2 regions of the Aurantivibrio plasticivorans genome follow, and region 1 is predicted to be linked to the other one. Evidence: predicted binding sites of a transcription regulator. Region 1 holds the regulator's gene; the other holds the start of a gene.
The links. The regulator PhoB, encoded in region 1, activates phosphate uptake and scavenging genes when phosphate is short. The targets are predictions, from matches to a motif close to TGTCATAAANNTGTAACA.

Region 1 (15,477 bases):
ATCTACACGATATTCACTTATTTCTCAGGGTTTATGCGGCTTCGCGAGCGATGCGCGATATCGGAAAGTGACAGGTAAACGTCGAACCTTTGTTAAGCTCACTGTCTATGTGAAGCTGGGCATCATGACGAAGTAAGATGTGTTTAACGATAGCCAAGCCAAGCCCGGTTCCCCCGGTATTTATCGAGCGACTGGTATCGACACGGTAAAAACGCTCGGTAAGGCGAGGGATATGAATGGGGTCAATACCGATACCGTTATCGGTGACGGCTATGTAACAGCCTTTATCGTCGCGGTACGCATGGATATTGATGTCACTACCCTTGGGTGAATATTTAACGGCGTTAATGACGAGGTTGGATACCGCACTGTGTAATTCTTTTTGTATACCAGTAATCGCATCGTCGCATTCACAATCGACGCTGATGTTGTAATCATCTCCTGCTACCGCTTCCGCTTCGCTGCGTACATTATTCACTAGTGCTCTAACAGATACCGCGGTTTGGTTTGCATCGCGGTCTTCGGTTTCTAGTCGCGACAAGGTAATTAAGTCGTTGATCAGCAGTGTCATGCGATTACATTGTTGTTGCATTTGCGCGATGGGTTTTACCCAGGTCGATGCAATACTTTCCGCGCGCTCGCTGCTGAGAAAATCCCCTAAGGTTTCCAAATAGCCTTTGATAACCGTTAGCGGTGTTCGGAGTTCGTGCGATACGTTGGCAACGAAGTCTTTGCGTATTTGCTCTAGCTTAAATAAACGTGTGACATCACGCACCACGATCAAGCGCTCGCCTTGGCCATACCGCGTAATTTGAATTTGCAGCTTAATAGCATCATTACTTGGTGCGCTGATGTTGATGGGTTCTTTGTAATCACCTTTTTCGAAATAGCGAATAAACGCGGGGTTACGCAGAATGTGCGTCAACGGTTGATCTTTGTCGATTGGCTGTAAGGAGAGCAACTGGCTCGCGTTGTCGTTCCACCAGCTGATTTCACCTTTGGGGTCAAGCAGCACAACGGCATCGGGTAGGGCAGCGGTGGTATCTTCAACCCGGTTGATAACAGATTGCAGGCGCTTCTTTTCACGGCCTTGACGCTTTTGGAGGTGGTAGATGCGGTCAAAGATATCGCCCCAGATTCCGCTGGCATCCGGTGGTAGACCCGGCTCGCGGGCAGTTAACCAGCGATCCAATCGTCGAATTTGCCACAGCGTCCAGCCCATATAGAGGCCACCAATGGCAATCAGTGTCCAGGCGAGTTCGCCAATAATTAAGCCAACTACCACACCGACGGCGGTAAAAATGCATACGCGCTGAAGCTCGGCGCTAAACCCTCTGTGCAAAACGTTCTGCCTTAAATAATTGAGTAAAGCCGCAATCTTAGTTCGCATTGGGGAGGTTGCAATAGCTGAGTGATCTTTTGCATTAAGAAACGCGGATCACCCCCTCCCTTGGACTCTATTGTATTAGTTTTAGGCAGTTTCAGGCAGTTGCGTTGAAAATCGATAGCCAGCCCCACGCACGGTTTGTACATAACGCTCGTGGCCATCTTGCTGCAACGCCTTGCGCAGGCGGCGGATGTGGACATCAACCGTGCGCTCTTCAACATAGACATTGCCACCCCATACGTGATCTAACAGCTGTGATCGGCTGTAGACACGCTCTTGGTGGGTGAGAAAGAATTCCAGCAGACGGTACTCGGTAGGGCCAATATCGACGGGGCGAGAGTTGATGGTGACGCGGTGGCTAACCGGATCCAGGCAGAGGCCATCTACCCACAGCGGGTCTTGCTTTTCGGGGGTATCGATACGCCGCAATACGGCTTTTAAGCGTGCGACAAGCTCACGAGGGGAGAAGGGTTTGGTGATGTAGTCATCCGCTCCGGTTTCCAAGCCTTGCACTTTGTTGTCTTCTTCACCTTTCGCCGTCAGCATGATAATCGGAATGTTAGCGGTCACTTCGTCTCGCTTTAAGCGCCTCGCAAGCTCGATGCCACTGGTTTGGGGTAGCATCCAGTCAAGAAGAATGAGGTCGGGAGCTTCATCAACGATTAGGCTGTGTGCGTCTTGGGCATTCTCTGCTTCCAAACAGCGGTAGCTAGCCATTTCCAGCGCAGCACGGAGCATGTCACGAATGGCTGCTTCGTCGTCAACAATTAGAATGGTTTTATCGGGCATAACGTCGCCTGTATTACTGGTCAGTGTACTAGTCATTGTCAGCCTACCATTTAATAAAGAGATGGTTACAAGTTTATGACAACGCCGGGAATTTGCTTAGCCCAACGCAAAATCCACTGCGATTCCAGCAAAAATGACGGCACCAACCCAGTTGTTGTTGAGGAATGCTCTGAAACAGTCGTTGCGGTTGCGAAACTTTATCAACCATTGTTGATACCAAAATAATAGCGCGGCCAAACCAACCCCAACGAAATAGGCGATTCCCATCTCAAAGCGCTGGCCCACTAGAAGCAGCGCAAAGCAGGTTAGTAGCTGCAAGCCTGCGGTTATGGCGCGGTCATTTGTCCCAAACAGAATGGCGGTAGATTTAATCCCTACTTTAAGGTCATCGCGCCGATCGACCATGGCATAGAAGGTGTCATACACCACAGTCCACAATAAATTGGCGGTATAAATTAGCCATACCTCTGGCGGCAGCTCTCCGCGCTCGGCAGCAAAAGCCATGACGATAGCCCAGGAAAAGGCTGCGCCTAGAACAACTTGCGGTAAGTACGTGTGTCGCTTCATAAATGGGTAGCAAATGGCGAGCGCCACCCCACCCAATGAAAGCTTAATAGTTAACGAGTTAGTCAGGAGAACCAAGCCAAACGCGAGCAGGCATAGCACGGCAAAGAGTGTTAAAGCCGCTTTTTCAGAGACTTCTTTTTTTGCCAGGGGGCGATGTTGTGTGCGTTCGACGTGGCCATCAAAATGGCGATCGGCGTAGTCATTAATCACGCAACCAGCGGCGCGCATAATAATAGTGCCCACCACGAAGATCACCAGGTTTTTAATCGACGGCAAACCACCCGCAGCAATCCACAAGCTCCATAGCGTAGGCCACAGTAATAACAGTGTGCCGATAGGGCGATCAAAACGCATTAATCGCCAATACGGGTTTATTTTTTGAGTTAGCGTGGTCATAAGTTGTTGTGGTTTCTGTGTGGTTATTCTTCTTGCGCGATACATCGTCGCGCTTGTTGAAGCAATAATCACGACGATGTATCGCGGCACTATACCATTTTAGGGACATTGGCTGGCTAGACTTGTGAAATTTACGTGCTTGCCCTAAGGTCGACCCTATTGCTTGTTACCGATTTTAAGCCGTCATTCGATTTTTACGCGTTGGAGTGTCCATGAAAAGTATCCCGTTGCACTGGCAAATCTTAGGGGCCATCGTTCTCGCATTTATCGCTGGCGGCCTCACCGATCAGTCGACGCAGGTACTCGGTGTATCAACCTATAGTGTTTTCAATTTTGTTGGCACCATGTTTCTCAATGGTTTAAAGATGATCATTGTGCCCTTAGTCTTTTCATCCATTATCTGCGGTGTCGCGGGTATGGGGAGCGATGGCAATATTGGCCGCCTCGGTGGAAAAACCCTCGCGTTTTACATGATATCGAGCTTACTGGCGATTCTTGTAGGCTTAGCCGTTGTGAATATTATGCAGCCCGGTGTCATCGACGGGCAGCCAGCGGGTGATCAATTAACCCTGGTGCCTGCCGATGAAGTCGCCAAAGAAATTGCTCGCGCCGATGGGCGAGGTACCGGCGATATTGTCGAAGTCTTTGTCCGCATGGTGCCACCCAATATTGTTAGCGCCGCTGCTGAAGGGCAGATGCTTGGCATTATCTTTTTTGGCTTATTATTTGGTTATTACATGACGCGACTGAAACCCGAGTTGCGCACAACACTGCACAATTTTTGGCAAGCCGTATTCGAAACCATGATGGCTGTGACACTGTTTATTATGAAGTTTGCACCCATTGGTGTATTTGGGTTGGTTGCGAAAACCATTGCAAATACCGGTTTTGATGCAGTAAAAATCATGGGTTGGTTTTTTGTCACCGTGGTTATCGCGCTGGCACTACACATGTTTGTCACCATGCCGTTAATACTAAAATTTATTGCCCGCGTTAATCCAATAAAACATTTTCGCGCAATGTCACCAGCAATGCTTACCGCATTTTCGACCGCCAGCTCGTCGGGTACATTGCCGCTGACGATGGAATGCGTTGAAAAAAATGCCGGGGTATCAAATCGTACGACATCATTTTGTTTACCATTAGGCGCGACTATCAATATGGATGGCACCGCATTATATGAATGCGTGGCGGTCATTTTTATCGCTCAAGCTTACGGGGGAGATTTATCGTTTGCTACGCAATTTATCGTCGTGATTATAGCGCTGCTCACATCCATTGGAGTAGCCGGTATTCCGGCTGCTAGCTTGGTCGCTATCATGGTCATCATGACGGTATTGGATTTGCCTCTGGAGTTAGTCGGTTTATTGATGGTAACCGATCGCTTGCTCGATATGATGCGTACCTCAGTCAATGTATTTAGTGATAGTTGTTGTGCGGTAGTCATTGGCCGCTCGGAAGGCGAAGAGACCAAACTCACTTAAGGTAATGTTGTGCACATTGCGGTTGTAAAAGGCAGCATTCGAGACTGCGCGAGTTATGCAGAACTAGAGACATCTAGTGGCTACGATGCTTACATTGAGCCCTATTCGACACAAGAGCATCTGGCCGAGCGCTGCAAGCCGGGAGTCCTGTATCTAAATATTATTGATACCCAGAGTGACGGCCAGCTAGGGTTTGCCTGCTTGGTCTATAGTGCCGCCCGGCAAACCGTCGAGCTTCGTCGAATCGTGGTCAAGACTCCAAACCAAGGTATTGGCCAGCTCGCAATGGTGGCGATTGAAGACTACGTCATTACTTATTTACCCGCTACTCGCCTATGGCTCGATGTTTTAGTCGACAATTCGCGGGCCATTAGCGTCTATCATAAGGCGGGGTTCCAGCCTGTCGAATCTCGGGTAACACCCCTAGGTGAGGTCTTTATTTTCGAAAAACAGATTGGCGTACAAAATCAATGTCATCATGGTTAGCTCACGCCAGTGAACAGACTCGATTGAGGTACCGCCAATTAACGCTAGCATTTGCTATTATTGAGTTCTCACATCATATTCGTCTTTATGAAGGCCATTTTCGCTATGCGACTCCTCATCGGTATTTTCATCCTCCTTTCCTTGGTCTATAACGCGAAGACAATCGCAGAAATCTATCGTTGGACCGACAGTCGTGGCCACGTTCACTACTCCGATACACCACCCCCCAAAATTATGCCAGAGGCGGGTAGCTCAGTAGCGCAGCGTGAGCGGGCTGCCAAGATACAAAAGGAATTTCAAGCAAGTCGTGGTCAAGCGGTACTGCGCAAAGTTGAAGGTGGTGAGTTTGTTCAGTACCGTGCGAAAAGCTTTAAAGTTGGTGGACCTATCTTAGTGTTAGCCCACGGTCAACTAGACGAACGTTTACCAGAATCACAGTCGGTCGCAAATATCGTTAGTAAGTGGCTACCTTTTGCGGAACAACACGGCATGCTGCTGGTTGCCCCTGTTTTTTTCGATGCTAACTTTGGCGTTAAAACAGACGGCCCACATCAATTTGGCTATCGCGGTCTTTTTGGACGATATGTCAATGCGGACCAGTTTGTCCTACAAATACTGGCGTATTACCAAGAGAATATTCGCGGCTTTGAAAAGCAGTTTTACATGGTCGGTTTAGAAGGTGGCGCACAGTTTGTGAACCGGTTCGTTATCGTGCACCCAGAGAAAGTTAACGGGGCTGTGTTAGTGAAACCCGATTGGTTTGCATTTCCCTATGAGGATGTTCAATGGCCGAATGGCATGGCGGCTAGATATCGCATGGCGGCGTGGCCAGGCAAGAAGGAAAAAAATATCGTCAAAGTTGAGCTCGATGTCAACGCATGGTTGGCAGCGAGCCATGTCAATACCGCAGTCATTGTAGGTGCAGATGACAAAGATACCCTCGCGGCACATGCCGAGATCGCCGAGCATACTTGGGCTAAAAATGCTAACAGTGTTAGCAATGCGCAGCGCTGGGTAAGCGAGATGCGCCAGCTCACACAGGAACATGGCGCGTCATCAGCGATACAACTCTATCGCGTGAATGGCATTGGTGCCGATGTGTCTGCACTTCAACCCAAAGCCGAGGAAGCACTTAGCAGTTTTCTTTAAACCATTTAATCACTAATCAAGGAGGTTTACATGCTACGAGTTAAGAGAAAAACAATCGTTGTCTCACGCCGTTTTTTCATTGGTCTTTTCGCTAGCACAATGGCTACTTTTTCCTGCGTCACACTGGCAGAAACATCGAAAGCGCCAGAAGGGGCTAAGGTGTATTTTGTGACCCCACAAAATGGCGATACAGTAACTTCACCCGTCAAAATCGTATTCGGCCTTTCGGGAATGGGCGTGGCACCCGCAGGCGTCGTAAAAGACAATACAGGTCACCATCATTTATTGATTAACTTGGAAGAACTACCTGACGTTTCACAATCTCTACCTTCCACAGACCAAGTTAAACATTTCGGCGGTGGCCAAACTGAAACCATGCTGACACTTGAACCGGGCACCCATACGTTGCAGCTACTACTGGGCGATCATATCCATAAACCCCACGATAAGCCGGTGCTTTCAGAAAAGATTACGATTACCGTTAAGTAGTTTTTAGAGATCTACGTTGAGAAGACTCAATTGATCTCTACTAATCATCCGTCACGTGAAATAGCTAATCATAGTCTAGGGTTATTTCACGGGTCTCCTCTTTCTACCTTTGAATCGACTTTTAACCAAATTCTGTGTTGATCCTTGGTCTTCACGGAACCGTATATTATTCTTAGTATCTAAACTTTTTCTATTCTTATTGGAGTCCACAATTCAATGATAAACAGTTCTTCTGAGAACATGCTTTCCCGGTTTCTAAAACAAGATTCAGCCCCCGGTATACTGCTCATGGTGTCAGCAGCAATCGCTATCATTGTGGCTAACACTCCGTTATATCCTTATTACGATTTGTTAATTGATACCCCCGTCGCTATTCAAGTCGGTACCTTTGAGATTAATAAACCTTTGTTACTTTGGATTAATGATGGCTTGATGGCGATCTTTTTCTTAATGGTCGGGCTCGAATTAAAGTATGAATTACTCGAAGGGGAATTGTCGGACCGACGAAAAATAGCCCTGCCCCTGGCAGGTGCGTTTGGTGGTATGTTTGTTCCAGCGCTTTGCTACTACGCCTTGAATAGTGATAGTGCTTTCGCATTGCAAGGCTGGGCTATTCCCGCCGCTACAGATATCGCTTTCGCATTAGGCGTATTGGTTATCCTTGGCTCTAGAGTACCTGTAACCTTCAAAATATTTTTGGCGTCGCTGGCGATTTTTGATGATGTTGGAGCGGTGGTCATAATCGCGCTATTTTACACCGACAACATCTCATTGACCGCTCTAGCTTTCGCCGCGCTGTGTTGCTGTGTGCTATTTGTTCTCAATCGGAAACAAGTCGCAGATACCAGTATCTTTCTGTTGATTGGCCTTGTTATGTGGGTGTCTCTCTTAAAGTCCGGTGTTCATGCCACTTTGGCCGGTGTCGCGTTGGCCATGTTTATTCCTCACAAATCTAAGTTTACCTACAAGTCACCACTTAAAGAGCTCGAGCATAGTCTAGCGCCCGCTGTTTCATTTTTAATTCTTCCCATTTTTGCTTTCGCAAATGCCGGTGTGAGTTTTATCGGTATGGGAATCGACAGCCTTCTTCATCCGATACCTCTCGGTATCGCTGCAGGCCTCTTCATAGGTAAGCAAATCGGTGTTTTTGGTTGCTGCTGGCTGGCAATTAAACTCGGGTTCGCGGAATTGCCTAAAGGTATGCGGTGGAGTGGGCTCTACGGTATATCCGCACTGTGCGGTATCGGCTTTACAATGAGCTTGTTTATTTCTGGTTTAGCGTTTGAACAAACCGGTGTTAATCAGTTTTTTGACGAACGCTTGGGCATACTATTTGGGTCGCTGCTGTCAGGTATATTAGGCTATAGCATTCTACGCTTAACGCTAAAACCCAATGAAAGTAGTTAGTTTACGTTAGCTACATCCAAAATCACCATCTCACCATCCAGTATTAAAAAGCTGCACTTGTTGCGGCTTTTTAATACTGGGCTTTTCGCTACTCAACGGTAACTGATTTAGCTAAATTTCTCGGCTGATCGACATCAGTACCCTTCAGGATTGCCACATAGTAAGACAGGAGTTGTAAAGGAATTGTATTGACGATTGGCGCAACGCTTTGAGGTACATGAGGTAATTGAACAACTTTGGTTTGTTCATCATTTGTAAAGCCTGCTGCTTCGTCTGCAAACACAAACAACTTACCACCTCGTGCTCGCACCTCTTGGAGGTTAGATTTCACTTTTTCTAGGAGATCATTACTCGGTGCAACGGCCACAATTGGCATATCCGCATCGACAAGAGCGAGAGGACCGTGTTTTAACTCACCTGCAGGGTAGGCTTCTGCGTGGATATAGGATATTTCTTTAAGTTTAAGTGCACCTTCCATAGCGATAGGATATTCCACACCCCGGCCCAAAAATAACGCGTGGTGCTTATCCGCAAAATCTTCACTGACTAATTCAATCGCTTGATCGAGTTTTATTACTTCTTCGCAAAGCTCGGGCAATTGGTGAAGTGCTGTTACCATTTTTTCTTCCAGTTCTGCGCTAACAGCGTGACGACGCCCTAGTACGATAGCTAACAATTGCAGCGCTACTAGCTGCGTCGTAAAAGCTTTTGTCGACGCAACACCAATTTCTGGCCCAGCCAACGTCATTAAGCGTAAATCTGACTCACGAACCAACGAACTGTTGGCGACATTACAGATAGTCAAACTCGCCATGTAACCCGACGCTTTACAGACACGTAATGCTTCTAAGGTATCGGCTGTTTCACCGGATTGAGAGATGGTAACAAACAAGCAGTTCTTGGGCGTCACCGTTTTGCGGTAGCGAAACTCACTGGCGACTTCGATAGAGCAGGGCAGGCCTGCCCAATCTTCTAGCCAATACTTAGCAACTAAACCTGAGTGATAAGAAGTCCCGCACGCTACGATTTGGACGTGCTCGACTTTTTCAAAAATTTCAGCTGCATTGGTACCAAACGATTCTTCCAAGACACGGGTTTTACCAATACGACCGTTTAATGTATTGGCGATGACGCTCGGTTGCTCGTGAATTTCTTTCATCATGTAGTGACGATATTGACCACGTTCTGCCGCTTCAACGCTATCGGTTAATTGTACAACCTCTCGTTCAACTGGCTCACCATTGGGTTCATAGATGGTGTAGTTTTCCAAGGTGATATCAGCGATATCACCTTCTTCTAAGTAAACAAAGCGGTCTGTTACCTGGCGTAAAGCGAGCTGGTCTGACGCAATGAAGTTTTCATCGATACCAACACCAATCACAAGTGGACTACCACTACGTGCAACAACTAAACGCTGAGGTTCGTTTACTGCGGTCACGGCAATACCGTACGCGCCTTCACACAGCTTTGTGGTTTTTTGAACAGCACTGAGTAATGTTTCACCTTGATCTAACAGTTTGCGGATTAAGTGTGCGAGTACTTCCGAATCTGTTTCTGATCGAAAAGAAATTCCCTCGCTTTCTAACTGCTGTCGCAATTCCAAATAGTTTTCGATAATGCCGTTGTGGACGACGGCAACATCACTTTTAGCGGAAATGTGAGGGTGCGCATTCACCTCACTGGGTTTGCCGTGAGTTGCCCAACGTGTATGAGCAATACCAACACCACCCTTTGTCGGTGAATTGTCGATAGCCGTTTGCAACTCACTAACTTTGCCCACAGCCTTAAGAACTTGAAGCTCGCCTTCTTTATTGAGTACTGCAATTCCAGCAGAATCGTATCCACGATATTCAAGGCGCTTGAGGCCTTCGATCAAAATTTTTGTAATGTTACGTTGCGCAACAGCGCCAACAATGCCACACATAGTGTTCTCCGTTTAACTGTATGTGTTCAAATTTTTAATCCGGTTATTCAGCGCAAATCACTTCAACTTGATGCGCTTTTAATCGGTCAATTGACTCTTTAGTAATCCCGGTATCAGTCACTAACGTTTGGACAGATGTCCACGGTAGTTCGACGTTATGTATTTTGCGTGAAATTTTTTCGGATTCGGCCATGACGATGACATCACGAGATACTTCTGCCATAACGCCACTTAAAGTAAATAGCTCGTTAAAAGTTGTAGTGCCACGCTCCAAATCAAGTCCATCTGCACCAATAAATAACTGGTCAAAATTGTAAGATCGCAACACCTGTTCCGCTAACTGACCTTGGAAACCTTCTGATTTGGGATCCCAAGTACCACCTGTCATCAAGATAGTTGGCTCGTTTTCAAGCTCGCGAATGGACGCGGCGATAGCAATCGAGTTGGTCATTACGACTAGCCCTTGTTTACTGGAAAGCTCAGGAATCAGTGCTGCTGTCGTGGTGCTGCCGCTATCAATGATAATGCGATTGTGGTCCCGTATAAGCTCGGCTGCCGCTTTAGCAATCGCACGCTTGGTATCGCTGGAACGATCGTATTTAGCCGGATCATTCATTTCCTTTGGGATAGGCACTGCGCCACCGTAGCGGCGCAATAACAAACCGTTGGTTTCAAGTGCAGCAAGGTCTTTTCGAATCGTGACTTCCGACGTAGAGAATTGAGTGGCTAGCATTTCAACGCTCACTTCACCATCCCGGTTCAGGCATTCAACGATAGAGCGTCGGCGTTGTTGGGTGTTTCGTTTAGTCATCGAGCAGGCTTACTATCTTTCAAAACGAAAGATACTCTAACAAAACGAAACTAAAATGAAAATAGAAAGGTGACAGGTGGGTTCATTACTTCTTAAACCCCCTGGCTCGCCTGTATTCACGGTAAAGCGTTAGTTATTCGCTGGGTTATTTCTTTTTCTCGGGGCGTTGCCATCCATCAATATTACGTTGTTTCGACCGTGCCACAGCGAGGTGTTTGTCCGGTACGTCGCTGTTAACTGTTGATCCAGCACCGACCGTAGCGTTAGTGCCTACTTTTACTGGGGCAACTAATGCTGTGTTTGAGCCTATAAAGGCTCCGTCAGATATTTCGGTTTGAAACTTATTGACACCATCGTAATTACAGGTAATGGTACCTGCGCCAATGTTAACGCCATCGCCGATTGTTGCGTCACCCAGATAGGTCAGGTGGTTAGCTTTGCTGCCAACCCCCATTGTGGTCTTTTTGATTTCGACAAAGTTACCCACCTTGGCACCGTCCTTTAAGGTGGCACCTGGACGTAATCGCGCATATGGCCCAACTTCACATTGAGCTGCCAGGTTAGCGTCTTCTAACATGCTGTGGGCTTTAACGGTACTATTATCACCAATAGTGGCGTTTTTGATTACACAGTTTGGTCCAATTGAAACGCCATTTCCTAGAGTCACTTCGCCTTCAAAAACACAGTTCACGTCAATCACGACATCTTGCCCAACAGACAATGAACCGCGCACATCAAATCGATTAGGGTCAAGCAGAGTAAGGCCGTCTGTCATTAGCTGTTGTGCTCGATCTTGTTGGTAGAATCGCTCGAGCTCAGCCTGCTGAGCACGGTTGTTCACACCAAGCACTTCCCATTCGGCGTTAGGCTGCTCCGTCTCAATAGCGATTCCAGATTGTTGGGCGAGGGCAATAATATCCGTAAGGTAATATTCACCTTGGGCATTGTCGTTTGAGAGCTTTGGAAGCCATTCTTGAAGGTGTTTACCGAAAACAGCCATGACACCGGTGTTGACCTCGTTGATTCTTAACTGCGCCTCGTTAGCATCTTTTTGCTCTACGATGGCAATCACATCGCCATCATCATTGCGTTCTATACGACCATAACCCGTTGGGTTCTCGAGGTTGAGGGTTAACAAGCCGAGAGATTGTTCAGAGACTTTAGACACTAGTGAATCTAGTGTTTCCCTCTTTATTAGTGGCACATCGCCGTACAAAATCAGCACGGTAGCTTCAGCATCAAAGTAGGGAAGGGCTTGTTGGACGGCGTGGCCGGTGCCCAGTTGTTCTGCTTGCATAATAAAGCGGATGTCATCAGCAGCTAGTCGTTCTTCTACCAATTCCGCACCGTGGCCAATAACTACATTGATGGTTTCACCTGACGCTAGCTCTCTACTAGTATCCAACACGTGCCCTAGCAAAGGTTTACCAGCAACTGGGTGCAAAACTTTTGGAAGAGAGGATTTCATTCGCGTGCCTTTTCCGGCCGCAAGAACAACAATGTTAAGCATAGCGGGGCGCTTCCTATTCAAGTAGATCGCAATCCAAATATTTTAAGTACAAAACGGTTAAGTGCTAAATAGTAACGAATAGACCGTTAACTTTCCGTGTAAAAACGACGGAGTGTGGGAATTATCGCTTAATACTGGCAGAACGTATTTTGTCGGAATCGACTGAATTCGAGAGGAAAAAAAAGCGGGTTATTTACCCGCTTTTTTTCGTATTTGCTGAATTGTTCGAAGCTGAGCTGCAGCTTCCGCGAGCTGTGCCGCGGCCTTGGAGTAATTAAACTCGCCTGTTTGATTAAGCAATGCATCTTCAGCTTCTTTCTTGGCTTCCATCGCTGCCGCTTCGTCCATATCATCAGCACGAAGTGCAGTATCCGCCAAAATGGAAATGCGGTAAGGCTGCACTTCCAAGTAACCACCAGATAGATAGTAGATCTCTACTTCGCCGCCTTGCTTTTTGATTCGCACAGGGCCAGGTTCAACACCTGTGATTAGCGGCGCGTGACCGTATGAAACGCCAAGCTCACCTTGTGTGCCCTGGGCGACTACCATTTCTACTAGGCCAGAGAAAATCTCTTCTTCTGCACTGACAATGTCGCAGTGTACTGTCATAGCCATCTTGTATTATCTCGTACGATTTGGGGTCGTTAAACTACTAGCTCTTTGAGACCGCCGGAGCGGCAAATCAATGAAGCGTTACTTCATTGATTTTGCTTTTTCTTTGGCTTCTTCGATGGTACCAACCATGTAGAAAGCCTGCTCAGGCATATCGTCCAACTCACCACTCAGAATCGCCTTAAAGCCAGCGATGGTGTCTTTCAACGAGCAGTATTTACCAGGTGAACCAGTGAATACTTCAGCTACGTGGAAAGGCTGTGATAAGAATCGCTCAATTTTACGTGCGCGATAAACAACTTGCTTATCTTCTTCTGACAGCTCGTCCATACCCAAGATAGCAATGATGTCTTTAAGTTCTTTATAACGCTGCAATACGGTTTGTACACCACGCGCAGTATCATAATGCTCTTGACCAATGATTAATGGATCAAGTTGACGTGACGTTGAATCCAATGGATCCACCGCAGGGTAAATACCTTTTGCTGCGATATCACGGCTTAGCGTTACAGTTGAATCCAAGTGAGCAAACGTTGTTGCAGGCGACGGATCCGTTAAGTCATCCGCTGGTACATATACCGCTTGGATAGAGGTAATAGAACCAATCTTCGTTGAAGTAATGCGCTCTTGGAGTACACCCATTTCTTCAGCAAGCGTAGGCTGATAACCTACCGCAGAAGGCATACGGCCGAGAAGTGCAGATACTTCCGTTCCCGCAAGTGTGTAACGATAGATGTTATCAACGAACAGTAGAACGTCACGACCTTCGTCACGGAATTTTTCAGCCATGGTCAAACCAGTCAATGCAACGCGAAGACGGTTACCGGGTGGCTCATTCATCTGACCGTAAACCATGGCCACTTTAGATTTTGAGAACTCTTCAACGTTAACAACGCCGGCTTCCTGCATCTCGTGGTAGAAGTCATTACCCTCACGAGTACGCTCACCAACACCTGCGAATACAGACAAACCGCTGTGCTCAGTAGCGATGTTGTTAATCAGTTCCATCATGTTTACGGTTTTACCAACACCCGCACCACCGAACAGACCAACTTTACCACCCTTAGCGAACGGGCATACCAAGTCGATAACTTTAATACCGGTTTCTAATAGCTCGGCTGAAGATGAAAGCTCGTCGTATGCAGGGGCATCACGGTGAATAGAAGCACGCTCTTTTTCACCGATAGGACCACATTCGTCGATTGGGTTACCCAATACGTCCATGATGCGACCAAGAGTTTCTAAACCAACTGGTACAGAAATCGGTGCATTAGTGGCTTCAACGCTCAATCCACGGCTCAAACCTTCAGAAGAACCCATGGCAATTGTACGTACAACACCGTCGCCTAATTGCTGTTGAACTTCCAACGTCAAACCTTTATCGCTAACGGTTAGTGCTTCGTAAACTTCAGGCACTGCGTCGCGTGGAAATTCAACGTCAATAACCGCACCAATAATTTGTACGATATGTCCGCTACTCATCTCAGGTTCCTCTTAAATTCTTAAAAATTCGTTCAATTCTGTGATTAACGTCGCCGGCTAGGTTAGGAGGAAATAGCCGCAGCACCACCAACAATCTCAGAAATCTCTTGGGTAATTGCCGCTTGACGAGCTTTGTTGTAGATCAATTCTAATTCATCGATCAGCGCGCCAGCATTGTCAGTTGCCGCTTTCATAGCGATCATTTTCGCCGCTTGTTCACAAGCTTTGTTTTCCACAACACCCTGATAAACTTGGGATTCGATATAGCGCGTTAATAAACCTTCTAACAATGTTTCTGCATCAGGCTCGTAAATGTAATCCCAGATGTGTTGTAGCTTTTCGTCTTCATCCGCTTCAAGAGGTAACAGTTGTCGAACTGTGGGCTCTTGTGTCATGGTATTAACAAATTCGTTATACACGATGAAAACTTTATCGATCTCTTCACTCGCGAAGCGATCTAGCATAACTTTTACGCTACCGATTAAATCAGCAGCAGATGGCTCTTCGCCCACGTCACGTAAAACCGCAACGACGTTGCCACCAAAGTTCTTAAAGAAATCAACGGCTTTATTACCTACCGCGCAAACATCAGCACTAACACCTTTGTCATTCCACTCTTTCATGGCTTTTACAGTGGCTTTAAACAAATTGATGTTTAAACCACCACAGAGACCACGGTCACTGGAAATAACAATGTAGCCAACACGCTTAACTGTTTCACGCTCAGTGAGGTAAGTGTGTTGGTACTCAGAGTTTGCATTTGCAAGATGACCAACGACCGCACGAATGCGAGCAGCATAAGGCTTGCCCAGTTTCATACGATCTTGGCTTTTACGCATCTTACTTGCGGCCACCATTTCCATGGCACTGGTAATTTTTTGCGTTGATTTAACGCTACCAATTTTCGTACGAATTTCTTTCGTGCCGGCCATAGTTAGTTACCAATAATTATCGAATGAATTACCAAGTTTGTGTTGCGATAAA
Region 2 (15,477 bases), 290 kb from region 1:
GCCAGCATCTCATCGATTAGTCCTAGTTTGGATTGGCAGTAGCGCCACAAAAAAATACTTAGAAGCTCATCGGGACACCTTCGAAGCTATTGGCAAACAATACCCCAACCTTACCTTAAGGATAATTAGCGACTTCACCTTGAACTTCGAGCATTTAAACGTGGAGTGTGTCCCATGGTCTAAAGAAAAAGAGCTCGAAGCCCTTTATACAGCCGACATTGGTGTCGCACCAATGCTCAACGACCCGTGGACCCTAGGAAAGTGCGGTTTAAAAGTCATTCAATATATGGCAAGCGGACTACCGGTAATTTCCGACAATGTTGGCGCAAACAGTGAAATTATTCTCAATAACGAAACGGGCATATTGGCAAACACCAGCGATGACTGGCTCGCTGCGATTGCGACGTTAGAAGATGAAAAGACGCGTATTAAAATGGGCGAAAACGGAAGAGCACGCGCAAAAATTGAGTATGCGATGGAAAGCCAGGTTGAGAGACTCGATCAAGCACTTGAAGCATTATTAGATTAGCAACGTTGTTACCCTAATCGAGACTCATACAAAAAGTCACACTGTGATACATCAACACTCTTCCCGTATTTATTTTTGTGGCGAAGAGAAAGCGCTCGAAGCCATCGTAGAGTGTATTTTCTAAATGCAGAGATCTCTGTTTTCGTATACCCGTGAGTCGCACTCAGCCAAAATTGTGCTAATACGTCAACTCCACATTGCGCCTCTAACGCATTCAAAATAAATCGAGCAATATCACGGGATTTTTTCGGTTGCGGATTAAAAACCGGCTTGGAAACGCCTTCTAAATCAATGAAGCTAACGCCGGACATGCTATCGCCCGCTTCTCGGTCGAACACAACATTGCCAAACTTTAAATCGCCATGAACCCAACCCGACCTATGTAGCTGATTTACCCGCTGACCAATGGCCGAAAACAACGAACCCCACTCAGCCTGAACAAGGTCATCGCTCTTTAATCCCCTCAAATCAACACCTTTCACCACGCGATAAACACACTCGCCGAGTTTTTTTGAACGATCTGAACTCACAGCTATAAGAGGAGCGACAGGGACGGAAACCTCTTGATAGAAGCGCCTTAATTTTCGTGATCGCAGCCAAAACCGTAATTGACTGGCACTGCCCGGCAACATGAAATGCTTAACAATCACGTCGCCACAACTGTTGGAAAAAGCGCGGTACACGGTGGTCCGCGCATCATTTTTCTGAGGTCGCCAATTTTCAGCGCTGCCCAGATTTTTAGCGGACCATAAACTCACTGTAACATCTCTACGAGTTTGTCTACTTGGCTTTGATATTGACCAGGATCGAGCAAGGCATAACCTCCTTTCGCTTTCCCTCGTAGACGCTGCTGAGTGAGCACGCTAACTTTCATCACCATTTTTTTCAAATCAATCGCTTCACCACGCTCCATCGCATATGCACGCATAAATCGCAAGCGACAGCTTGCGGATAGATCTTCCGGCCACACCATATTTAGTTGAACAAGGTTTTTAATTTGCAATCGATTGCTCAGCACCTGAAAGCCATCTTTATTACGCTCGTTATCAATAAACCCAAAATTTGCCACTGGCTTTAGATCAACCAGTATATTATTGGGGCGCAAATCGCCATGATAAATACCTGCGTTATGCAACCGAGCCACTTCACGACCTAACGCGCTCATCAGTTGCCACTTCCAACGCAACAGCGATCTAGGGATCTCTCGACCGCGCAGATAAGTCGCCAACAAATAGCCCAAACCAATACCAGGCAGCCCCTCTGTTGCCACCCAACCATGCCGATTAACTGTGCCGCTTGCAACAACGCGGGGAGCAGAAAACTGACTGTCCACCAGCCTGCGGTTATGGCGAATAAATTGATTTGATCTCGAAAAATAAGGGAACACCATCGCGCGCAACGTATCACGAATTTTGAAATTGATAAATATCTTACAGTACACATTCAATGAGGAACTGTAGAACACTCTAGCCTGCTCCGAGCTCACAACTCGTTGCCAGCCAATCACATCGCCCGACATTAAAAGTCGGCCAACCAGTGTACTCCAATCGCCTTGTTGCAACTGCGCCGAATCACTCACGCAACCACCTACCAAAACTGAGGCGCGGCGCGCTTAAAATCACGACGATAAAGCCTTTCCGCCCGAATTTGAATTGCTTTCAGCAACCGAGTCTCTTCTGCCAAAACGGTGCGAAGCGGGCGGTCAAAGTATCGACGCATAAAACGCAAAATATCGCGCTTGGTTAGACCAATATCCATGGCGGAGAAGTAAATACTAGCTACATCTTTTACTAGCCAGCGAAAAGGCACTTTGTTTCTTATCTGCGCACGGTGCAAATCAACCAGATGTAAAATCGGATTTCTTAGGTCTTTGCCTTCCTGCTTTAATAAAAAGTGACAGATATAAAGATCACGATGATTAATACCGGCCTGATGAATTTGTCGAGCAATATCGGCGACTGCATGAATCAAGTGAAAGCGCTCAGTAAATACCGGAGGCTGCTGGGGCCAAGTTTCTGCATACTTGGCAAGAGACAATACCCCAGTTAATTCTCGTGTGATTAAAAATGATTCTTGTGAAGCAGGGTTAACCCCTCTCTCTCCAAAGGCAACAGGAGTTAACGTGTGAATATTAAGTTGATGAAGACAGTTAATTGCCTCCCACTCATTGCGCGCACCGATAACAGGCTTTTTCAGTTGGGACAAATTTTTTAAATACTCTCCCCAGCCGATTCCAGAATGATGTTTCACATAATAAACCGCATCGCCGAACTCAAAGCGCTGTGTTTTTCTGCCCTCTTTGTGCCTTACGACCTCGCCTGATATTTTTGCAACTTCATCAAATGCGTCTTTGTCTCCCCAGGCCTGAGCAAAGGGCTCGAATAGAACAATATCCATCAACCCTCCTTGCCCTTCGCAAACTGCGTTAGTAGTTTCGCCACTTGTTGCGGCCGGGAGTATATTTCTTCTCTTTGCGCAAATAATTTTCCGCGCTCACGCCACACTTGATCATCCTCTGCCAATACATCCTCAACCGCCTGTAGGTAATCACTGGGTGAAAAATCTTTTGCCAGCACCACCCCCATTTCAGCATCATCAATGAAGTGAGCGTAGCCACAGACCTCTGTCGCGATCACAGGCCGCCCTGCTATCATTGCTTCCAGCAAAACATTACCGGTGTTTTCTCGGTGAGCGGGATGCAGAACAACATCAGCAATTTGAAGCAACTGCGGAATATCATCTCTACCCCCTAAAAACCTCACGCTATCATTCACGCCCAGCCGCTTAGCCTGTAGAACAAAAGAGGCTTCTTTATCTTGGCCTGCAACCAACAAAATCGCTTCTCTATCTTGATGTTGCGGGGATTCAGCCCACTGAGCTAGCAACTCAATCGACCGTTCCAAGCCTTTAGTCTTGAAGCCAGATCCAATCGCCAAAAAAATTAATGTCGAATCATCTATACCCAGCTCTTGCCTTTTTCGCTTTTGGGCATCGAGATCACTTTGCCAAACTCGACGATTTGGGTTGATGCCTGGATTCAGCGTATGAAAACGATCATCGGGCGTGCGGTAATGTTTTTGAAACTGCCTACGCTCATTGGCAGAGACCTCCAGAACCTGTGTCTTGCTGTCACAAGAGAACACCGCAGCCTCATATTCAAGATATATTTTGCTGCGGAGCGTTTGACGGTAAAACCAACTGCGATCTTCGAAAGCTTTGGTCGCAAAACAAGAATCTCCAGCATAATAGGCGTCTAGAGCAGGAAACTTATTAAAACCCACAACCAAGTCATATTGATTTGCATTAACGACTTGTTGAAAGGCTCGCGAGAAATTTTTCATTTGCGCCGCATTGCGAAAGCCCGAAACAGGCAAGATCTTAACCGTTAGGTAATTCGGTTGTTCACCTTGCCACTGACTGCACAGCACATCCACTTGATCGCCTTGGCTTGCACAAGCTTTGGCAATAGCCAACATATTGCGTTGCATACCACCAAAGGAAAAATATTTAAAAACAACGAAAGCTAATTTCATTGTACGCGCTTAAATACCTTGGTATCACTGTGCGACAACACGTGATCCTGCAATGTCTTATATACCAGCTCAGCGGGAACCAGCTCAAAAGGTTTGTCGCTATTAAATTCTTGGGCATCCAGGCTCTTCGCACACAGGTGTGTTTGGTTTTCGCCATAGGCGCCAATAAGCTCCACATCTGTGGGCCCATATAGTGACAAGGTTGGTACATTTAACGCAGCACATAAATGTCCCAATCCCGTATCAACAGCGACCACACCGCTAGCTTTCGCAAGCACGCAGGCCACACCATGAATATTTAACCTGGGCAACACTTCCACTCCGTCGATGTGTTCAGCAATGCGTTTTGCCCGCTCTTTTTCAAGCTCGTTACCCCACGGCAAGCGAATGGAGTAACCATCGGCGATTAATTTTTTTGCTAACGTGCGCCATTGATCCTCGGGGTATAATTTTTCATCTCGCGCCGTTGCATGCAGGAAGACTACGTTGGCAGACTGCTGAGCGGCGCCCAAAAACTGCTGCCGATTCAATCCGTAGTCACCGCGATTTTGTGGAACGTCGTACCCCAACACCTGAGCAAATAATTGTCGAATTCGTTCAACGGCGTGCAACTCGGTACTCACGCTATATTTTTTGTGATAGAACCAACTGGCCATCGATTCTCGGGCCGACAATTTATCGTAACCAGCGACAGGGGCTTTCACTAACTTGGCGACCCAGGCACTTTTCAACAAACCCTGACAGTCAATCACAAGATCATAGTGTTGACGACGCAACTGATTTTTAAACTGCCGCCACTCGGTAGAGCCTAGTGTTTTTAAGATTGATTTTCGCCAGCGCCGAATAGCGACAGGAATAACATTGTCGACAGCCGGGTGCCAACTTGGAATTTCCGCAAAGCCTTCTTCTACAACCCAATCAAACACAATATCGGGTTTATGGCGTTTCGCATCGGTCAGCGCGGGCATTGCGTGAATAACATCGCCCATTGATGAAGTTTTTACGACTAAAACGCGCATCCAACTAACCTTCTATTTCTACAACATGCTGGCTAACAGCGTGCAAACTCTTCAACACCTGTTGCGGCTGAAGCTCTTGCAGGCATTTCAAATGTCCCTTTGGACATTCACGTTTAAAACATGGACCACAGTCTACCGGGATCGATTCCGTTATCACTCGCTCACCCAACGGTGGAGTAAATTCGGGCGAAGTTGAGCCATAAACTGCTACCAAGGGTTTTTGCAGCGCAGCCGCAATATGCATTAAACCTGAGTCATTGGCGACAACCGCATCAGCACGGGATAGCAAGTCAATCGCCTCGGCCAAGCTCGTTGCGCCTGCGAGGACGTGTGCTGATGTCTGCATATCTTGCGGCAAAAACCCTTTAATTTTTTCAGCAACAGCACGATCTTTCTCGGACCCCATTATCCAAACCTGCCAACCTTCTGATATTTTAGTCTGTGCAACAGCAGAGTAATGCGACTCAGGCCACTGCTTAGCAGGACCAAACTCAGCCCCAGGACACAAGGCTAGTACGGGTTTATCGAGATTTAATTCAAAATGTTCGAGCAACTTAGGAATCAATACATCGTGCGCAACCAATTTAGGCAGCGGCAACGGGTCAGGCAATGACGCCGCATTCGGCAACCCTAAGGCAACATAGCGCTGAACCATCAAAGGGTAGCGACGTTTATTCAGTAAGCGTATGTCATTCAACAACCCAAAACGCATTTCACCTCGCCAACCTATGCGTTTTGGTATGTTCGCAAAAAACGGGATCAACGCAGACTTCCAGGAATTCGGCAGCACAATACATTCTTGGTATTGGCCACGCAGGCCGCGGCCAATTTTTTTGCGCTCTGACCACATAAATTTGCCGTGGCCAATCGGCATATCCAGGCTTCCACGTATTTCAGGCATACGCTCCAGCAATGGACGTGTCCACGCAGGCGCAATGACATCAATCTCGCGATCCGGCTTTTGCTGTTTGAGCAATACAAATAAGGCTTGCGCCATAACCATATCACCCACCCAAGAAGGGCCGATAATCAACATCTTTGGATTATCATTGATTAGGTCATCAGTCTCGGAGGGGGAATTGTCTGTCATAAAACCTAAATGAAGTGTTGTTGTGGAAAGCGATTGACTGCTCGCCGAAAACCGTGATCTTGGAGAAGGGTTTTGAAACCCCGTAAATAACAAAGCCGCCTATGTTAGGCGGCTTATTAACTCATTACTATTTCGCAACCGGATCAAGCCAATGCGAATATTGGTCAAGACCACCTCGAATCAAATTAAAATATTGTGACTGCAACACCTCGGTAATTGGGCCACGACGACCTTCGCCGATTCGACGCCCATCCAACTCACAAATCGGTAATACCTCGGCTGCAGTACCCGTGAAAAATGCTTCATCAGCAACGTAAACTTCGTCGCGCGTGATACGCTTTTCGATAAGCTTATAGCCGTTATCTTCGATCAGTTTGATCACTGTATTTCGTGTAATGCCATCCAGGCAAGAGGTCAACTCAGGCGTATAAACGACTCCGTCGCGAACGATAAACACATTTTCGCCACTACCTTCTGCCACGTAGCCTTCTGGATCAAGCAGCAACGCTTCTTCACATCCGCTATCTAACGCTTCACGCAACGCCAACATCGAATTGATGTAATGTCCGTTGGCCTTCGCCTTACACATAGAAATATTCACGTGATGACGGGTGTAGCTTGAAGTGCGCACCTTAATGCCTTGCTCTTTAGCCTCTTCGCTCATGTAACTGGGCCATTCCCACGCCGCAACGATGACGTGAGTTTGCAAATTATCTGCACGCAAACCCATGCCTTCAGAACCCAAGAAAGCCATAGGCCGGAGATAACCTTCGGTTAATTTATTTTCTCTCACGACGAGTTTTTGCGCTTCGTTAAGTGTTTCTTTGTCGAAGGGCATATTCATCATCATGATATGTGCGGAACGAAAAAGACGGTCAGTATGCTCTTTTAGGCGAAAAATACAGGTACCATGCTTTCCGGCATCATAGGCACGCACACCTTCAAAAACACCCATACCATAATGCAACGTGTGGGTGAGAACGTGGGTTTTGGCATCGCGCCAGTCCACCAGTTCGCCATCCATCCAGATGACGCCGTCACGATCAGCAAAGCTCATGTAATGCTCTCTTTATCATTTCTAAAATTGAATTAGTTCAGCTCGTCGCGAATCTCAGCATCACCGAACAGTGATTCCCAGATAGCCAATACTGCCTTTCTCTCCGCGACAAAGTGATCACCATCGACTACATTAGGCTGACCTTGTAGCGCTAAACGATGCACAGCTGACCGGTAGGTTTTATAGGCTTCGATGAGTTGTGTCCCGTGTTCAGCAGACACTAACCGAGCTTCTTCAAGCGCGCCGAGAATGCGAATATTGTCAGTAAACTCAGTCAGCGCAGGGTGTTGATGCGCCCAAGCTAAAACCGCGTATTGAACCATAAATTCAATATCGACGATACCACCGGGACCGTGCTTAAGATGGAATTTGTCGGCCTGATCGCTTGGTGTAGCCGCTAACTGTTTTCGCATCTTTTCGCGCATAGAAACGACTTTGGATTTCAACTCCGCAATGTCCCGAGTTTCGCACAAGATGGCGTGGCGCAGTGCCCGAAACCTCTCTTTCACTTCGGCATTACCTGCGACAACCCGGGCCCGCAGCAGTGCTTGATGCTCCCACACCCAAGCATTGTGGCGCTGATACTTCTCAAACGCCGAAAGAGAACTGACTAGCAACCCCGAGTTGCCTGATGGACGCAACCGCATATCCACCTCATAAAGCTGGCCCGAGATGGTTCGCGTATTGAGGATATGAATAATCTTTTGCCCCAGACGGGTAAAGAAGGTGGCATTATCGATTTCCTTGGGGCCATCCGTCGTGAGCATTGGGTCTGCATCGTGAACGAAGACTAAATCCAGATCTGAGCCATGGCCCAGCTCGATGCCCCCCAGCTTGCCATAGGCGAGGATGACGAAGTCCTTCGGGTCAACCTCTTGGGAACCTGGTCGGGACAGTTCGCTCACAGCCTTACTCGGCTGGCCATAGCGACTCACCATTTGCTGCCACGCCAGTTCTAGCACATGCCTTAAAACCACTTCGGCCAAATTTGATAAGTAATCACTTACTTTCATCAAAGGCAGTACCCCTACTACCTCACACGCCGCCACACGCAAGCCATGAGACAGACGAAAATGGCGTAGCGTTTCCATATGAGACTCAAGGTCATGCCAACTAAGGCGCAGCACCTGACGGCGCAATTCATCCTGCAACACCGCCATATCGGGCGGCGAATAGAGCACTCTGACATCCAGCAACTCATCTAAGAGTGCCGGATACTTTGCCAGCTGATTAGCAATCCACGGACTCGCCGCACATAACGTAGTCAGCTGGCGGCGAGCCGAGGGATTTTCAAGCAATAAAACAATATACGCACTGCGTCGCGCCACCGCTTCCAACACCAGGCAGATGCGTTTCAGAGTTTCGTCTGGATGCTCCACACCGCAAAGGTCTTCGAGCAAAACCGGCATTAACGAGTCGAGCCGCTCGCGCGCGGCAGCCTGCATACTCAACACAGGTCGAGATTCTCGCAGCGCATTCAGCGTAACGACCACAGACTCCGCTTCGAGCATGCCTTGAGTGGCAAGAAAGTTCACCGAGGCATTATCATCCAATGAATGACGCCAGATCAGCGACCATTCCGGGGCCAATTGAGGCGCATGTTCATCAGACTTCTCTTCTGCAATTACCTGCTGGAACTGTTGGTGGATCAATTCTCTATGACGATCCAAATCGTTGAAAAATGCATCGACATCGTCAAAGCCCATTAACCAAGCTAGTCGAAATTGATCAATGTCATCAACCGGTAATTGCTGGGTTTGCCGATCCTGAAAGGCTTGTATTACGTGCTCAGTATTGCGTAAAAATACATAAGCGTCTGACAGTTGCTGATCCATCCCAACCGGCAAGCAGCCATCCTCTACCAATAAAGGTAATACGCTTTGTAAGCGACGCTCCTGCAAGTGAGTATCGCGACCACCACGAATTAATTGAAACACCTGCACGATAAATTCAACTTCCCGAATACCACCTGCACCTAACTTGATGTTTTCCTTTAGGCCTTTACGAGCGACTTCTTTATTGATTAACGCCTTCATCGAACGCATTGCATCAATCGCTGAATAGTCTAAATATTTTCGATACGTAAACGGCAACAACATTGACGATAATTGATTCGCATACTCCTTTCCGGCACGGCAGGTCACGTCGTTAACCGGTTCGTTAGCCAGTTGTTGCAGTAAGGCATCATCGGTCATCGCCACCACGCGTGCCTTGATCATCGCGAAGCGCTCCCATTCGCGTCCTTGCGTTTGGTAATAATTTTCTAAAAAATCGAAATTCGTCGCCAATGGTCCGCTTTGCCCCCAAGGGCGTAGGCGCATATCCACGCGAAACACGAAACCATTTGCATCCAGTACATCGAGCGACTTAATCACTCGCTGCCCCAGGCGAATAAAAAACTCTTGATTCGTCAGTAACTTTTGTCGCTGTGGCACCGTGCTTACGGTTTCTCCCGCTTCGGGAAACGCAAAGATAAGATCAATATCTGACGATAAATTGAGTTCAAACGCACCCAGCTTGCCCATCCCCAACACCAGAAAAGGTTGCACTTCACCCTTTTTACTTACTGGCAGGCCATGCTGTTTCACCAAAGCTCTATAATGAAAATCAGCTGCGGTAGAAATCGCGGCGTTAGCAAACCACGATAATTCATTAGTCGTTTGCTCCATTGAGTTCATTCGGTTCAAATCGCGCCAGATAGTGCGCAGCATGAATTGTCGACGAGCAGCCCGAAGTGCTTTATCAAGCGCCACATCACTGTCAGCATTTTCGGTAAACATTTTTAGAAAAGCTTGCACGCTGCTATACGTCGAAACCACTTCTAAAGGTAAAACTTTGCAGAAGAGAAGATCACGTAAGCTGTGAGGTTTAGACAAGCAAGTGCTAGAGAAAAACTCGCTACCTACCACACACCGTGATAATTGACGCCGGCGTGTTTGCGATAATCCATCAGTAACCGATTGACGCACCTCCTCATTCTCAACAGACCGCCATTGAGACTCAAATTGCTCTAACTGAGAATGAAAAACAGATGGAATAGAGTCAGAAACCAACATATAAACGACACCCTACTATGAACGAGTGCTGACTAAAAAGAGGGGAATGCACCGAGCTACGCAGTCATTCAGAACAAGAAAGGGCTTGTCGAGTGCAATAGTTTTTGCACAACAAGCCCTATGCGACAGCATATTTAATTATAGTTGTTAGCGGCAGGTGCCACGCGCATGACTTCTTCAATCGTCGTTTGGCCAGCCGCCACTTTCTGTGCACCCGCTAATCGAAGTGTTCGCATACCTTCTTTCATCGCTTGTTTACGCAACGCGTTCAGCTCGCACTCTTCACTGATCAGCTCTTTTAACGGCTCGCTCAGTGGCATCATTTCATATAACCCGACACGGCCCATGTAACCAGTATTACGGCACTCCAAGCAGCCTACAGGCTTATAAATAGTTTCCGGTCCAGGCGCTTTCCACGGTCGCACTAGTTGATTCCATGCGCTTTGATCAAGCGCTACTTCTTCTTTGCAGTGAGGGCACAACGTTCGCACCAAACGCTGCGCAACAATGCCTAGCAGTGTCGATTTAATTAAGTAATGTGGGACACCTAAATCGAGCAAGCGCATGAGCGATGTAGGCGCATCATTAGTATGCAACGTGGATAACACTAGATGTCCTGTCAACGCCGCCTGAATTGCCATTTGCGCAGTTTCAAGATCGCGAATCTCACCCACCATAATAATATCGGGATCTTGACGCATTAGCGTGCGAACACCGGCTGCAAAATCTAACCCTATGTTTGGTTGCACCTGAGTTTGGTTGAAGGACTCTTCAACCATCTCGATCGGGTCTTCGATCGTACTGACGTTTACTTCCGAGGTGGCAAGCTGCTTCAAAGTGGAATACAGCGTTGTTGTTTTACCTGAACCCGTTGGCCCAGTTACCAAGACAATACCGTTGGGACGTGTCACCATATTTTGCCAACGCGCGTAGTCTTCGCCTGTCACACCAAGCTCCGCAAATGTTCGCAACAACACATCAGGATCAAAAATCCGCATCACTAACTTTTCGCCAAATGCAGTCGGTAGCGTTGATAAACGCAGCTCCACTTCGCTGCCATTTGCGCGTTTAGTTTTAATACGCCCATCTTGAGGCTTGCGTTTTTCCGCAACGTTCATACGCCCCAAAATTTTAATGCGGCTCGTCACCGCGTTATTGACCGTAGCGGGAAGCTCATAAACTTGATGCAAGACACCATCTATGCGAAAGCGGACACGTCCCACATCCCGACGCGGCTCCAGATGAATATCACTGGCACGCTGATCGAACGCGTATTGCAATAACCAGTCAACAATATTAACGATATGCTGATCGTTTGCTTCAGGGTCGCCACTCGTACCCAATTCCAACAATTGCTCAAAGTTGGTGACATTCGACGCTTGCTGCAAGCCAGAGGCACCACTGACCGAGCGCGATAAGGTATAGAACTCGACCATGTAACGCTCAAGGTCCGCGGGGTTCGCAACGACGCGCTTCACTTGACGACGAGCGGTGTGCTCCAGCTGTGGAATCCAGGCAGTAACAAACGGCTGCGAGACGGCAATGGTTACCTCATCGCTATTGGCGGCAATACACAGAATGCCATGACGCTTCGCGAACGCGTAAGACATGACGTCGGTGACAGCAGCCACCTTAACTTTCAGGGGGTCGATATGGGCTAGCGGCAAGCCTGATTTCTCGGCAAACCACTGGGAAAGCGTTTCAATATCTAAATGCTTGGTGGGGCGAGTCTGATCGGCAATTTGCTCGCTAGCGACGTACACCAATGGGTGCATGGCGGCTTGCTCTCGCGTACGCGTCGCACCTGCCAGCAGGTTCGCGTCTTCGTTGCTCATTAGCCCGTCAGACACCAGATCATTCAACAGACTTCGCAGATCGACAACTCTATCTGCGGCCACCGTTTCACTCATAATTCACCTTGCCATAATTGAGCAGCGCCGAACCCACCCTATGAAGACTCACAACCTCTTACCAGTCGAGATCGCATGCATCTTCATTGTAGCTTGTCCTGACCGCAAGCTGTATAACCCTCAGTGGGGTGCGACATTCACTCAATGGTGAAAAGAGCACAAATTGGGGGCGCGATACTGAAACAATTTTGTCATAATCCGCACCGCAATATCGACGCCTACAACACAATTCAGACGTAACACCACAGGAACTGAAGACATGGCCATTAACAACCCGCTTTCGAGCCTTTTTGGCAAGTCACCGATAAAGCCAATGCAAGACCATATGACCGTAGCCTGCGGCGCAGCCAGTGAGCTGGTAGGGTTCTTTGCCGCGGTGATTGCCGACGACTGGGACACGGCCGCTGACATTCAGCAGCAGATTGCAGCGCAAGAGAACCAAGCAGACGACCTAAAAAAGAATCTTCGTCTCCACCTGCCAAAGAGCCTTTTCCTCCCCGTCCCCCGATCAGACTTGCTAGAAATCCTGTCGATGCAAGATGCCATTGCAAACACCGCCCGCGATATCGCAGGCATCATGCTGGGCCGCAAAATGGCAATTCCCGCCGCTGTACAGCCATTAATGGTGGAATTTGTACAATCAGCTGTGGACGCTTCCGCTCAAGCACTGAAAGCCATCAATGAGCTAGACGAGCTGTTAGAAGCCGGGTTTGCGGGGAGAGAAATCACTATCGTTGAGCAACTCATCGAAGAGCTAGACGCCTGTGAGCATCGTGCTGACAAGGTCGAGATAGACATTCGCGCCGCATTGTTTGCCGTCGAAGACGACCTACCACCAGTCAAAGTGATGTTTCTGTACCGCGTCATCGAATCAATTGGCGATTTATCCAACTGCGCCCAAAAAGTAGGTAGCCGCCTACAACTATTGCTCGCCAGATAACACATAACTACAGATATTTTTATTGGGAGAAGTCAGCATGTCCATTCTTGCAGAGTACGGTACGCTACTCTTAGTACTCGCATGCCTATTTGGCGTTTTTATGGCTTGGGGTGTTGGTGCAAACGATGTCGCCAATGCCATGGGCACCTCGGTCGGCTCAAAAGCATTGACCATCAAACAAGCGATTTTTATCGCGATGATTTTTGAGTTTCTCGGCGCCTACCTCGCCGGGGGAGAAGTAACTTCCACCATTCGCAAGGGCATCATCGACCCGGCCTTATTGGAAGGCCAACCCGAGCTCTTGGTCTACGGAATGATTTCTGCGCTTTTGGCCGCTGCGACCTGGTTATTAGTCGCCAGTATTTGGGGCTGGCCGGTGTCCACCACACATTCAATTGTGGGTGCTATCGTCGGTTTTGCTGCAGTCGGAATTTCTGTGGACGCGGTCTCCTGGGGAAAGGTTGGCAGCATCGCTGCTAGCTGGGTTGTGTCCCCGATACTCGCAGGTTCTATTTCCTTCGCGCTATTTAAAAGCGTGCAGAGCCTTATTCTCAACACGGCTACCCCTTTTGCAAACGGTAAAAAATACATTCCCGTCTACATGTTTGGTGTAGGCTTTCTCATCGCCATGGTCACCATCCTCAAAGGCTTGAAACACGTCTTTAAGGATTCGGGCATTAAATTAAGCTTCTGGGAAGCCACAGGCTACTCGATCATCGTCGGCCTAATCATCGCGATTGTTGGCGTGGTTTTGCTGAGCCGGATTCGCGAGGAAGACTACTCTACTGAGCAGAACCGATTTGGTGGTGTTGAAAAAATCTTCGCGATCTTAATGATCTTTACCGCCTGCGCCATGGCTTTTGCCCATGGCTCCAATGATGTTGCCAACGCCGTAGGCCCGCTTGCAGCGGTTTATAGTGTGATATCTACCGGTGTCGTTGGCGCTAAAGCGATGATGCCTAGCTGGATTCTGCTATTAGGCGGATTAGGCATTGTTATCGGTTTAGCAACTTACGGCTTTAAAGTCATTGCCACGGTTGGTAAAAAAATTACCGAGCTCACACCGAGCCGAGGCTTCGCTGCTGAACTCGGTGCCGCAGGAACTGTGGTTCTGGCTTCAGGAACAGGGCTACCAGTATCAACCACACATACCTTGGTTGGCGCCATTTTGGGGGTCGGTCTTGCTCGTGGTATTGGAGCACTAAACTTGCGCGTTATCGGTACCATATTTTTATCCTGGATCATCACGCTCCCTGTTGGGGCCACACTATCGATCCTATTCTTCTTTATTTTTAAGACAGCACTGTCCTAACACTCTTACTCTTGTTCTTTCCTAGCATTTACGATGCTCGGTGATCCAATCATTCTCGGAGTCAGTACACATAAACTCGTGCGCTTGCTCCGAGAAGATGGGATACACTGTCAGCTATGAATTCGATTGCTCTCTATACTCAACGATTGGCACAACTTGTAGCCAAGCCTTCTGTTTCCTCTGTCTCTCCAACATGGGACATGGGAAACCGTGACGTGATTGATCTCTTGGCGGGCTGGTTATACGACCTTGGCTTTGCCGTCGATATTCAAGGTATTCCGGGCAAACCCAATAAAGCGAACTTAATTGCTACCCGCGGCTCCGGTCCTGGCGGCTTGGTGTTATCAGGGCATACTGACACTGTGCCCTACGATGAAAACCGCTGGCAACAAGACCCTTTTTCACTTAAAGAACAGGGCGGCAAACTATTTGGGCTTGGCGCTACCGACATGAAGGGGTTTTTTCCCGCTGTACTCGCCGCCTGCGATGAATTTGCCAACACGTCCTTCGAGCAACCGCTCATCGTTTTAGCTACCGCTGACGAAGAAAGCTCCATGTCAGGTGCAAGATTATTAGCCGACACCGGGCTACCCAAAGCCCGCTATGCGGTCATTGGAGAGCCAACCGGCTTAAAACCCATCTACATGCATAAAGGCATTATGATGGAAGCGATCCGGATTCAAGGTTTAGCGGGACACTCCTCTAATCCCAGCCTGGGGTTCAATGCGCTCGAAGCAATGCAAATGGTAATGACAGAGCTTTTGGCTTTTCGACGTGACATGCAGGAAAAGTATCGCAACCCTGGTTTTGAGGTGGATGTTCCAACCCTTAACCTCGGCCACATTCACGGCGGCGACAACCCAAACCGCATCTGCGGACACTGTGAATTGCATTTCGATCTTCGACCACTACCAGGCATGGATATCGATTCGCTTAGGGCTGAGGTTACTCGGCGAATTTTACCCATTGAACAAACGACCGGGACGTCGATCAGCGTTGAACCACTTTTTGAGAGTGTTCCCCCATTCCAG

Region 2: the regulator PhoB is predicted to act here: its motif matches at 12,373-12,390, upstream of ACZ5NB_RS18205 (TIGR00153 family protein).

Annotation. Positions count from the first base shown of each region.
Region 1 is NZ_AP036020.1:4,324,332-4,339,808, forward strand. It holds gene phoR (phosphate regulon sensor histidine kinase PhoR) at 32-1,390, opposite strand; gene phoB (phosphate regulon transcriptional regulator PhoB) at 1,472-2,176, opposite strand; gene ubiA (4-hydroxybenzoate octaprenyltransferase) at 2,273-3,139, opposite strand; gene ACZ5NB_RS19525 (dicarboxylate/amino acid:cation symporter) at 3,352-4,623, shown strand; gene ACZ5NB_RS19530 (GNAT family N-acetyltransferase) at 4,633-5,109, shown strand; gene ACZ5NB_RS19535 (DUF4124 domain-containing protein) at 5,215-6,258, shown strand; gene ACZ5NB_RS19540 (DUF4399 domain-containing protein) at 6,289-6,747, shown strand; gene nhaA (Na+/H+ antiporter NhaA) at 6,964-8,154, shown strand; gene glmS (glutamine--fructose-6-phosphate transaminase (isomerizing)) at 8,243-10,078, opposite strand; gene ACZ5NB_RS19555 (DeoR/GlpR family DNA-binding transcription regulator) at 10,122-10,889, opposite strand; gene glmU (bifunctional UDP-N-acetylglucosamine diphosphorylase/glucosamine-1-phosphate N-acetyltransferase GlmU) at 11,035-12,399, opposite strand; gene ACZ5NB_RS19565 (F0F1 ATP synthase subunit epsilon) at 12,589-13,014, opposite strand; gene atpD (F0F1 ATP synthase subunit beta) at 13,093-14,493, opposite strand; gene atpG (F0F1 ATP synthase subunit gamma) at 14,556-15,425, opposite strand; gene atpA (F0F1 ATP synthase subunit alpha) at 15,454-15,477, opposite strand, start outside.
Region 2 is NZ_AP036020.1:4,030,512-4,045,988, forward strand. It holds gene ACZ5NB_RS18155 (glycosyltransferase family 4 protein) at 1-529, shown strand, start outside; gene ACZ5NB_RS18160 (lipopolysaccharide kinase InaA family protein) at 538-1,287, opposite strand; gene ACZ5NB_RS18165 (lipopolysaccharide kinase InaA family protein) at 1,284-2,108, opposite strand; gene rfaP (lipopolysaccharide core heptose(I) kinase RfaP) at 2,117-2,926, opposite strand; gene ACZ5NB_RS18175 (glycosyltransferase family 4 protein) at 2,926-4,062, opposite strand; gene waaC (lipopolysaccharide heptosyltransferase I) at 4,059-5,081, opposite strand; gene waaF (lipopolysaccharide heptosyltransferase II) at 5,086-6,171, opposite strand; gene ACZ5NB_RS18190 (branched-chain amino acid transaminase) at 6,299-7,228, opposite strand; gene glnE (bifunctional [glutamate--ammonia ligase]-adenylyl-L-tyrosine phosphorylase/[glutamate--ammonia-ligase] adenylyltransferase) at 7,261-10,284, opposite strand; gene tfpB (type IV pilus assembly ATPase TfpB) at 10,419-12,194, opposite strand; gene ACZ5NB_RS18205 (TIGR00153 family protein) at 12,454-13,134, shown strand; gene ACZ5NB_RS18210 (inorganic phosphate transporter) at 13,172-14,446, shown strand; gene argE (acetylornithine deacetylase) at 14,563-15,477, shown strand, end outside.